Regions from separate parts of the Paenarthrobacter nicotinovorans genome, predicted to be linked through region 3. Evidence: riboswitches for the same ligand, from Rfam matches in the RefSeq annotation. Region 3 holds a riboswitch; each other region holds the start of a gene.
What was found. Region 3 has a riboswitch for cyclic di-AMP ahead of JMY29_RS03570 (aggregation-promoting factor C-terminal-like domain-containing protein). Riboswitches for the same ligand answer to the same signal wherever they lie in the genome.

Region 1 (3,264 bases), 1.0 Mb from region 3:
TAAGCTTACTTACGAAAGGGCTCACCATGACCAGCTATGACCCGGAAGACGATCCCCGGACCTTCGGCGTGAGCGGCGCCAGTGGACCCATAGACACTACCGCCGACGCGGACAGCATCCACGAAGATCCCGACATGCGCCAGGACGAGGACGACGACCCCGCTTCCTCGGCCAATCCCGACCCCCTGGATGGAAACGTCACAGGCCTCGAGCCAGGCGGCGGCGTGCCCCCGGGAGAAACCCCGCCCGCCGAAGGCAGCATGAGCAGCGACCAGGGGCACGAGGAGTAGTTCCCCACCGGGCCGCTACGGCAGGCTCAGGATCTCCCCAAGGTCGTACTCCGCAGGCTCTTCCAGCTGCGAGTACGTGCAACTTTCAGGAGTCCGGTCCGGCCGCCACCGACGGAACTGCGTCGTGTGGCGGAACCGGTCACCCTCCATGTAGTCGTAGGTCACCTCGATCACCAGTTCGGGGCGCAGCGGCACAAAGGAGAAGTCCTTTCCGGCGCTCCACCTGCTCTGCGCCCCGGGCATCCGAGACCCCCCGGGCGAATCGTCCTGCTTGGCCCACTCGCCCCACGGATGGTCGCCGAGCTCCACTTGATAGGGCTCAAGCTCCGCCACCAACGCCTCCCGCTTTGCCATGGGGAATGACGCCACGACGCCGACGTGATGAAGCCGGCCTGAGTCGTCGTAGAGCCCCAGGAGCATCGACCCCACAACTTTCGCGGTCTTGTGCCAACGGAATCCGGCCACCACGCAATCGGCTGTCCGCTCATGCTTCGTCTTGAACATCACCCGCTTGTTCGGCTGGTAGGTGCCGTCGAGCGGTTTCGACAGCACGCCGTCGAGGCCTGCTCCCTCAAGCTGCACGAACCATTCCTTGGCGCGCCCCAGGTCCGTCACCGCAGGCGTTACGTACACAGGAGGCCGGGCGTCGGCGAGGGCCTTCTCCAAGGCAGCGCGCCGCTCGGCGAAGGGCCGGCCGGTCAGATCCTCGTCGCCGAGGGCAAGCAGGTCGAACGCCACCAGGGACGCCGGCGTCTTCTCCGCAAGCATCCGAACCCGGCTGTCCGCGGGATGGATTCGCTGCTGCAGCACCTCGAACTCAAGCCTGTTGCCCTGGATCAGGATGATCTCGCCGTCCACAACGCACTTGTCCGGAAGGTTCTTCTTCAGCGCTTCCACCAGCTCCGGGAAGTAACGGGTCATGGGCTTCTCGTTGCGGCTGCCCAGGACGATGTCGTCCCCGTCCTTGAAGACGATGGTCCGGAATCCGTCCCATTTGGGCTCGTAATGCCCAACGTCGGGGATGTTCGTGACGGACTTGGCGAGCATGGGCGAAACGGGCGGCATCACTGGTAGGTCCATAGCTCATGTCTACCGGCCAGTACGTGCCCAAGGCTAGTGTTGGCGGATGGACATCTTGGCCGTGTTGGCAGCAGTGCTCGGAGTTCCCGCGCTCATAGGCGCGCTTTGGTACTGGATTGCGCGGGAGAACAAGCGCGGCGTCCGGCGGGCCGCAGCAGGCGGCATGCTGGGGATCGCAGACGAAGTCTTCCGCCCTGCCACACATCAAGCCCACCAGGTCCGGAAAATCGAACACGAAATCCCCGCCCCCGCACCGGCCCCGAAGCCTAAGCGGTAGCACCCTCCCGCGGGGGCAGAACTACCGCCCGTTACATTAATGTGACTTTACTTTCCGCCTCCTGTACGGTCGTAGGGCGACCCGATCTCCGCTGGGCCGCTTCTGGATTGACGCCGGGCTCTGCCGCAATCCAGGATCCGCCAGACCCGCGGCAGAGACGGGGGACCCACAGTTTCCCGGGCTTGTTTTCTCCGCAAGCCCTTGGGGTGAAGCCGCCACGCGCGGCCGGACGGCCTCGTCCGAACCCGACAGCTAACCTCGCAGGCGTTGAGAGGCACAACCATGTCCCCAACCATGGATAACCCACGCCGCGCGCAACTCGAGCGCGAGCGCACCAAGCCAACCGGACGCCGTCGGGCCCAACCCAGCGGATCCCCGGAACCAGCCACGACGGCGATGCCCACCCAAGCAGAACCCGCCACGACGGCGATCCCCACCGTAACGGCACCCACCCCGGCATCACCCGCTACGGCTGCGCCCACCACGCGGGCTGCGGCCCGGGCCGCTGAGCGTGAGCGTGCGGCAAGGGCTGTGATCGCCCCTGCCGAGCCGAAGGCGGCCCCTGCGCTTCGGGAGCCGGCAACCGCAGGCCCGGAGCCAGCAACCGCAGCGATTCCGGTAGTCGAAGCCGCGCGGGCCGCAGCTCCGGCATCCACCACACCCGGGCCTCCCACGTCAGCCATTCCCGTGGTTGCCGCCCGCAAGGCAGCCACCCGCGGGGAAGCCGGAGCCGAAGCGGCCGCCCCGGCCCCGGCGGCATCCCGCAAGACACCTCCGCCGGTGACGGCATCAACCCTCGGCACCACCTCCTCATTTGGCCGCGAACCCCAAGCTGTTCTGCGGAAAGCCGCGTCGGTGAAACACATGAGCCAGCGCATGGCAGTGGTTGCCGGAGCGCTGGGCCTGGTACTGACTGCGGGAACCGTCGGGCAGGCACTGGAGCTTCCGTTCTTCGGTCAGGAAAGTCCGGCCCAGGAAGCCAGCGGCGGCCAGAGTGGCGAGGACCGCCAACCGGGCTCGGCAGCCCCTGCGCCCCGGGCTTCCTACACCACAGCGTCCTCCCCGTCGTCGTCGGGTCAATCGTCATCCGAAGCAGGCCAACCGGCCACGGTACCGGAGGCGACGGTACCGGAAGCGCCTGTGGCGGTTTCGCCGTCGTCGGTTCCTTCACCGCACGTCTCCCTGGCAGCCCCTGTCTGGGTCCCCTCGGCGTCCGCCCCGGCAGTCGCAGCGCCGTCCCCCGTAGCCGGCACTCCGGCTCCGACCCAACCTGCGCCGGCGCCCGGCGACGTGCCCTCGGACACGATCACGACGCCGCCGGCAACACCGACGCCCACCACGACGCCGACGCCGACCACCACTCCCACGCCGACCCCGACGCCAACACCGACGGGAACTCAAACGGCAAAGCCCCGGCCCACCGGCAAGCCCACCGCAGGCACGTCGCCTCAGCCGCAGGCGTCCACCTTGGAGTCGCTCCTTGACGCCGCACAGAAGGCACTGCAGTGAGCACGCGGTTGCCCCGCACCAACGTGCACGCCGGCTGGCACGGGCGGTACTGCAGCAGCAGCCGCACGGCAACGTTCCGGCGCCGTTTGGGCCGCTGGAGTTGCCAGC
Region 2 (3,264 bases), 230 kb from region 3:
CCCGGCATCGAAGGAGCCTTGGAGCTCCCGCCTGAAGTTGCAGCGCACGTCTTCGTGTCCCTCAACTGACAGTCTTCCGGTCCGACAACCCTCCCGGCAGTGTCAAACCTCACTTTGAGGGGCTTTGGCGCGCGTGTGACCTGCGGTTTTTCGAAATTGATGATAAGGGCCCGCCGCCGCAGGCGTCTTTCTGTTGATAACGAATTTATTACCAAGGGCCTTAATCCCCTATAGTTATCTACTAGCGCTGATACCAAAGCGTTACCTGATCCGGAGCCGAGCTCTGCCAGCGGATCGGGTGAACCATCACCACTGGCAGAGGCGGGGGAACCACAAGCGGCTGTCTAAAGAAGCAGCCTTGGGGTGAAGTCCGCAGCAGAAGTGCCCATTGATGCAAGTCCCTCCTTGGATACCTGTGTGCCGTGAGCGCTTCGTGCGGACCGGGTCTTTGAACTCTCTGACCCGAATCCGACAGCTAACTTCGCAGGCTTTTCAGAGAGGAACAGAGTTTGACATCGCAGAACGTCAGGGGCCGCCGCCGTGCGTCCGGCCCCGCTACTGAGCTGCGGCCAGCCCGCGTCGTAACGGAGATCCGGCCCCGCGACACCGAACGCCAGGTGCGCCGCCGTAAGAGCCCGTTGCGCCAGGTTGCCGACTTCGCCGCAGCAAGTGGCGTCGGGCAGAAGGCCGGAGTTGCGCTTGCCGCCACCGGACTTGCCCTGACTGTCGGCCTGCCGGCCACCAGCCCCGTCATGGCCACCTCGGAATCGGGACAGTCCGAATCTGCCCTGGCCGTTGGCGGCACTGTGGGAAGCCAGCCCGAGGTTTCCGCGGCAGCATCAGCCAAAATCGACTTCAGCCGCGCAGCTGTAGCCACCGCTGCGGACCCTGACGGAAAACTGAAGCAACTGCTCAGCGCCCAGTCGGCCGGCAGCATCCAGCGTGCTTCTTCCGTGGGCACCCTGGGCAGCCCCCTCGACACGCTCACCACCGCTTCCCCCTTCGGTTACCGCGTCAGCCCCCTCACGGGCGGCACCGGCGACTTCCACCGCGGCCAGGACTTCGTGGCACAATGCGGAACTGCCGTGCATGCAGCTGCAGCAGGCAAAGTGACTTTTGCCGGGTGGCACGAGTACGGCGGAGGCAACCGTGTGGTTGTGGATCACGGCAACGGCCTGGAGACCACGTACAACCACCTGTCGTCCTTCAACGTCCAGGTGGGCCAGACGGTCAACCGCGGGGACACCGTAGCCCTGAGCGGCACCACAGGCGCCTCCACCGGCTGCCACCTCCACTTCGAAGTACAGGTCAACGGCGAGGTCGTTGACCCCATGGGCTGGCTCTAAGCCAGTTGATGGTGCTCTCTCGCATTGATGACAGGCCTCGTGACCTGAATGTGACATTCGCTTTCAATTGTTATAACCTTCAGAGCGCATCGGCTTTTTAGGGGGCCGGTGCACTTGAGTGGATTGCCTAGCTCTGCCACCACTCGAGGTCCGTTCGCAAAATCGTCTGGCAGGGGCGGGGGAACCACTTCTGGTCTTCGAATGAAGGCCTTGGGGTTAAGTCGCAAAGTTTCCCAGTGAAGCAGCGCGGCCGGATGACTCCCATCCGAATCCGACAGCTCACCTCGCAGGCATTGGGAGAGGCTACCTACGTGTCATCACGCACTACCCCTGCGCGCCATCGCGCTGAATCGGTTCGTTCGAACCCGTTGAACACTCTTTCGAAGGCTGTTTCCTCGAACGCCGGTACCGTTGGCCGCCAGGCCGCCGTGCTGGCAGCAGCCTCAGGCCTCGTCCTTACTGTCGGGTTGCCGGCTCACGCCGCTGACACCGACGTCTCCACCTCGGAAGTCTCCAGCACCCAGCAGCTGGCTGCCACCGCAGTGGTCACTGCAGAGCCAACAGCCACCGTCTCCTTCGAGAGCCCCGTCGTGGCCACCAAGGAAGCCCCCAAGGTTGTCCAGCGTGCGGCCCTGGTCACAGAGCGCACGGCGGATGAAGCCACTGCAGTCACTGCCCAGTCCTCCGAAGCCAAGGAGTCCGCCTCCAGCGCGGCAGCATCCGGGCTCGCAGCGATTGCCTACACAGGAATCGGCTCGCCTTACGTATGGGGCGGCACTACTCCGAGCGGCTGGGACTGCTCCGGCTTCACCCAGTGGGTCTACGCCCAGGCCGGCATCAGCATCCCCCGCGTCAACGCCTGGACGGCCATGAAGCCCACCAGCGCCCCCCAGCCCGGTGACCTGGTCATGCAGAACGGCGGTGCGCACGTAGGCATCTACGTCGGCAACGGCATGATGATCAGTGCTTTGAACCCGGGCCAGGGAACCCTGCTGCACTCCGTGGCCTCCACCGGCACGTCTTCGTTCTTCACCCTCCGCTAGAAACAACCCGATTCGGGGCCGGCTGACGTACCCCTGCCAGCTGACCCACTACCCACAGGTACCCCAACTGCCTGCGGATACGAAAGAGAAAACAATGACCAGTGCACACAAAGTTGCACGGCACCGCGCTGAGGCCCCCAAGACCAGCTCGCTTGCCGTCATCGCAAAGGCCGTCACCGTCAACGCCGGTGGCGTCGGCCGCCAGGCAGCAGTCATCGCCGCAGCTTCAGGCTTGGTGCTGACCAGCGGTATCGCTGCCAATGCTGCTGAGACGAATGTCGACCGCGAATCGACGTCGACGTCCGCCCTCGATGTCCAGTCTGTTGCCCAGGCCACCATCGCTGCGGACTCCACGGTTGCCATCTCTTACGAGCGTCCCGTGGTCACCACCGTGGAAGCTCCGGCTCCCGTGGTTGAAGAGGCTCCGGCAAAGGTTGAGGCCAAGGCATCGACCAAGTCCACCGCCACCGCGGCTCCGGCCACGAACGCCTCATTGGCCGTCAGCACTGCCACCCCTGCACCCGCTGCTCCGGCTGCGTCCAGCGGACTCGGTGCAGCAATTGCTGCCGCCGCGTACGCCCAGCTCGGTGTCACGCAGGACTGCACCATGCTGGTCACCAACTCCCTGGCAGCAGTGGGAATTCACTTCCACGACTGGCCCGCCGGTTACCTTTCGCTGGGCCGCACCGTGAGTGCAGCAGAAGCGCAGCCCGGGGACCTCGCCTACTACGCCAACGGCGGTTTGGCCGGACAGGCACACATTGCTGTGTACGTCGGCAACGGCATGGCAGTCCACGGTGGATGGAACGGATCCACCACGGCACTGTTCAGCGTCAACGTCGGCTCCGGCCCGGTCTTCATCCGCGTCAACGGCT
Region 3 (3,264 bases):
GTAACCCTGCGGCCACCCGGGCGGCCGATCCCGTCAGAACCAGCGCGGTCAGGGCGCCCGGCAATAAACCGAGGGGATTGGACGTCAGCAGGACCACAACGACGAAGATCGCAGCCCACCCCAGGGCGCGAAGTACTCTGCCGGGAATACCGCTTCCCGTTTCCGCCACCGCACCGAGCTCCCTCCTAAGCTCACGGACGGGGACCCGTCCCCGGGCGAGGTCGCGCATCAACCGCGCCATACCGCGCAGATCGGCAAAGGCTGTCCGTACGACGTCGACGCTTGAGTTGGGATCGTCAGTCCAGTCCACGGGGACCTCGTGGACGCGCAAACCGCAGAGCTCGGCGTCGATCATGAGTTCAGTGTCAAAGAACCAGCGGTCGTCTTTGATGTAGGGGAGGAGCTTGCGTGCGGCGTCGGCCCGGATGGCTTTGAAAGCGCACTGGGCATCGGAGACGTGGGCGCCCATGAGGGTCCGCAGCAGGGCGTTGTAGCTGCGGGAAATGATCTGCCGCTGCGGGCTCAGGTTCGTGTGCGAGGCCGGTGACAGCCGGGTGCCGACAGCGACATCCGAGTGCCCGGAGAGCAGCGGGGCCAGCAAGGGTGCCAAAGCGGAAAGGTCCGCCGGCAGCTCGGCTTCCATGTAGGCCAGAATGGGCGACGGCGAGTTTTGCCAGACCTGGCGGAGCGCGTTCCCACGGCCTCTGTCCTGGAAACGGACGACGAGAAGTTCGGGCAGTTCCCGGGCCAGGCGCTCGGCTACCCGAAGCGTACCGTCCGTACTGGCGTTGTCGGCAACAGTGATCCGGAACGCGTGCGGCAGTGACTCCATGAGGTGGCCGTGCAACCGGCGGAGGTTCGTCTCGAGCCGCGCTTCCTCGTTGCAGACGGGCACGGTGAGGTCCAGGACAGGAACCCGGGCGGGGACGCCCGCGCCCGGGTCCTGCGGGTGGTGGACTACGGTCCCTGGATCCGTGATGGTCATGGATCCAGAATGAAGGATCAGATTATGAACCCTTTAGGCGGAAGCTGTGACACTACTGTGAGCCCCGGCAAGCACCTGTGAAAACGAAAGAAGCCGCCCCGGTTCCCGCCATCCGCTCCAGTAAGAACTGAGGCAAACGGCGGAAGCCGGGGCGGCAATCAAACAGCTTGGCTTAGTACCAGTTGTTGGCCAAGTGGAAGGCCAGGGCAGCTGACGGGGATCCGTAGCGTTCCTTGATGTAGTTCAGGCCCCACTTGATCTGGGTCTGGTAGTTGGTCTGCCAGTCAGCGCCGGCAGAAGCCATCTTGCCGGCCGGAAGGGACTGGACAATGCCGTAGGCGCCGCTGGAGGCGTTGGTGGCAGTGGTCTTCCAGTTGGATTCCTTCTCCCACAGCGTGTTCAGTGCCGTCATTTCGGCGGCGCTCCAGCCGTAGCTGCCCAGAATGCTGGCGGCGTAGGCCTTGGCAGCAGCGGGGTCATCCACAGCCTTGGGAGCAGCTGCGGCGGCTGCGGCTTCTGCGGCGGCGGCAGCAGCGGCGTCGGCTGCCTGCTTTGCGGCAGCGTCAGCGGCGGCCTTTTCTGCGGCAGCCTTTTCTGCGGCGGCCTGGTCGGCTGCTGCTTGCGCGGCGGCCGCCTGATCTGCAGCGGCTTTATCGGCGGCGGCTTTGTCAGCTGCGGCCTTGTCGGCGGCGGCTTTGTCAGCTGCGGCCTTGTCGGCGGCAGCCTTCTCAGCTGCGGCCTTCTTGGCTGCTGCGGCTTCCTCAGCGGCCTTGTTGTTGCTGGCCTCGGCGGCGGTCCGGGCTTCGGCCACGCGGCTTGCCTCAGGGAGAGTAAGAGCTGCGTTGGCGGCGGTTCCGAGCGATGCAACGCCCAGTGCAGCGGCGATAACGCCGGCTACTACGGACATGCGTGCACCGGACTTGCCGTCACGGGCTGCCTTCTTGAGGACTGACTGCGACTTGGTCGACGGGTTGTCGTTATGGTCGCGGTGACGCGCGGAAGGGCGCGTCTGATCGTTGAATTCAGACATGTGTGATTACCTCTCAGCGCCTGCGGAGTTAGCTGTCGGGTTCGGATGAGGTCATCCGGCCGCGCATCACGCTGCGGCTTCACCCCAAGGGCCGGCAATAAATGCCTGGGCCCGGAGACTCTGGGTCCCCCGTCTCTGCCTCGGAGAAAGTACGGACTCCGGGAAGTGGCAGAGCTCGGCGCATCCCGGATGTGGGCCAGTTGGGGCGACCCACCCTTTCGACGGTACAGGAGGTTTCTGCTGAAGTCACATTTAGGTAACAGAGATCACGACGACGGTGAGTCGCCTTGCCGGGATCGTTACAGTTGTCCGCCGCTCACGGTTGGAAGCCTCACGGCGAACTCCGTACGACCCGGACGGGAGGTCACTTCGACGCTTCCACCATGCGCTTCAACTATGGATTCCACGATCGACAGGCCCAGCCCCGACGTCCCTTCAGACCCCGACCGCGCTGCGTCGGCCCGGGCAAAGCGGGAGAAGATCCGGCCTTGGAAATCGTCCGGAATGCCGGGCCCGTTGTCCGTCACGGTCACCACTGCACTGCCGTCGGCCGAGAGCATCACGCCGGTGACAACCGTAGTTCCGGGATCTGTGTGCTTCCTGGCGTTCGAGAGCAGATTGGCCAGCACCTGGTGGAGCTGCGTGGCATCGCCGCGGACGGTGATGGGTTCATCGGGCAACGAGAGCTGCCAAATGTGGTCCGGGGCCATGACCTTCTCGTCGCTCACTGTCTCAACCACAAGCTGGGTCAGGTCCACATCGGTGACCTTGACCGGTTGGCCTTCATCCAGCCGTGCAAGCAACAGGAGGTCCTCCACCAGCGTGGTCATGCGCTCGGACTGGCTTTGGACCCTGGCCAGCGACTTCCTGCCGTCGTCCGTGAAGTTTTCGGTCATCCGCAGCAACTCGGTGTAGCCGCGGATGGCGGTCAGCGGCGTACGCAGTTCATGCGAGGCGTCGGCGACGAACTGCCGCACCTTGGTTTCGCTTTCCTGCCGGGCCTCCAGCGCGCTGGATACGTTGTTCAGCATCTGATTCAGGGCGTAGCCGACGCTCCCTACTTCAGTGCCGGGATGGGAGGCCGACGCCGGGACCCGCACCGCAAGTGCCACCTCGCCGGCGTCGAGAGGGAGGCGTGAAACCTTGGTGGCGACTTCGGAGAGCTGCTCAAGCGGCCGCATGGTTCGCCGGATAATCACCGTGCCAACCAGGCCGATCACCACCAGGCCACCCAGCGATACCAGCACCA

Region 1: linked by a shared signal. The riboswitch ahead of JMY29_RS18740 (hypothetical protein) and the one ahead of JMY29_RS03570 (aggregation-promoting factor C-terminal-like domain-containing protein) in region 3 are both predicted to bind cyclic di-AMP.
Region 2: linked by a shared signal. The riboswitch ahead of JMY29_RS04630 (C40 family peptidase) and the one ahead of JMY29_RS03570 (aggregation-promoting factor C-terminal-like domain-containing protein) in region 3 are both predicted to bind cyclic di-AMP.

What each region holds. Positions count from the first base shown of each region.
Region 1 covers NZ_CP089293.1:4,038,103-4,041,366, forward strand. Annotated here, with positions in the region: gene JMY29_RS18725 (DUF6480 family protein) at 27-290, shown strand; gene JMY29_RS18730 (ATP-dependent DNA ligase) at 306-1,370, opposite strand; gene JMY29_RS18735 (hypothetical protein) at 1,417-1,647, shown strand; cyclic di-AMP (ydaO/yuaA leader) riboswitch at 1,776-1,926, shown strand; gene JMY29_RS18740 (hypothetical protein) at 1,942-3,156, shown strand.
Region 2 covers NZ_CP089293.1:958,223-961,486, forward strand. Annotated here, with positions in the region: gene JMY29_RS04620 (metal-dependent transcriptional regulator) at 1-69, shown strand, start outside; cyclic di-AMP (ydaO/yuaA leader) riboswitch at 265-505, shown strand; gene JMY29_RS04625 (M23 family metallopeptidase) at 510-1,346, shown strand; cyclic di-AMP (ydaO/yuaA leader) riboswitch at 1,492-1,653, shown strand; gene JMY29_RS04630 (C40 family peptidase) at 1,658-2,389, shown strand; gene JMY29_RS04635 (NlpC/P60 family protein) at 2,484-3,264, shown strand, end outside.
Region 3 covers NZ_CP089293.1:724,325-727,588, forward strand. Annotated here, with positions in the region: gene JMY29_RS03565 (glycosyltransferase) at 1-985, opposite strand, end outside; gene JMY29_RS03570 (aggregation-promoting factor C-terminal-like domain-containing protein) at 1,158-2,015, opposite strand; cyclic di-AMP (ydaO/yuaA leader) riboswitch at 2,021-2,182, opposite strand; gene JMY29_RS03575 (sensor histidine kinase) at 2,315-3,264, opposite strand, start outside.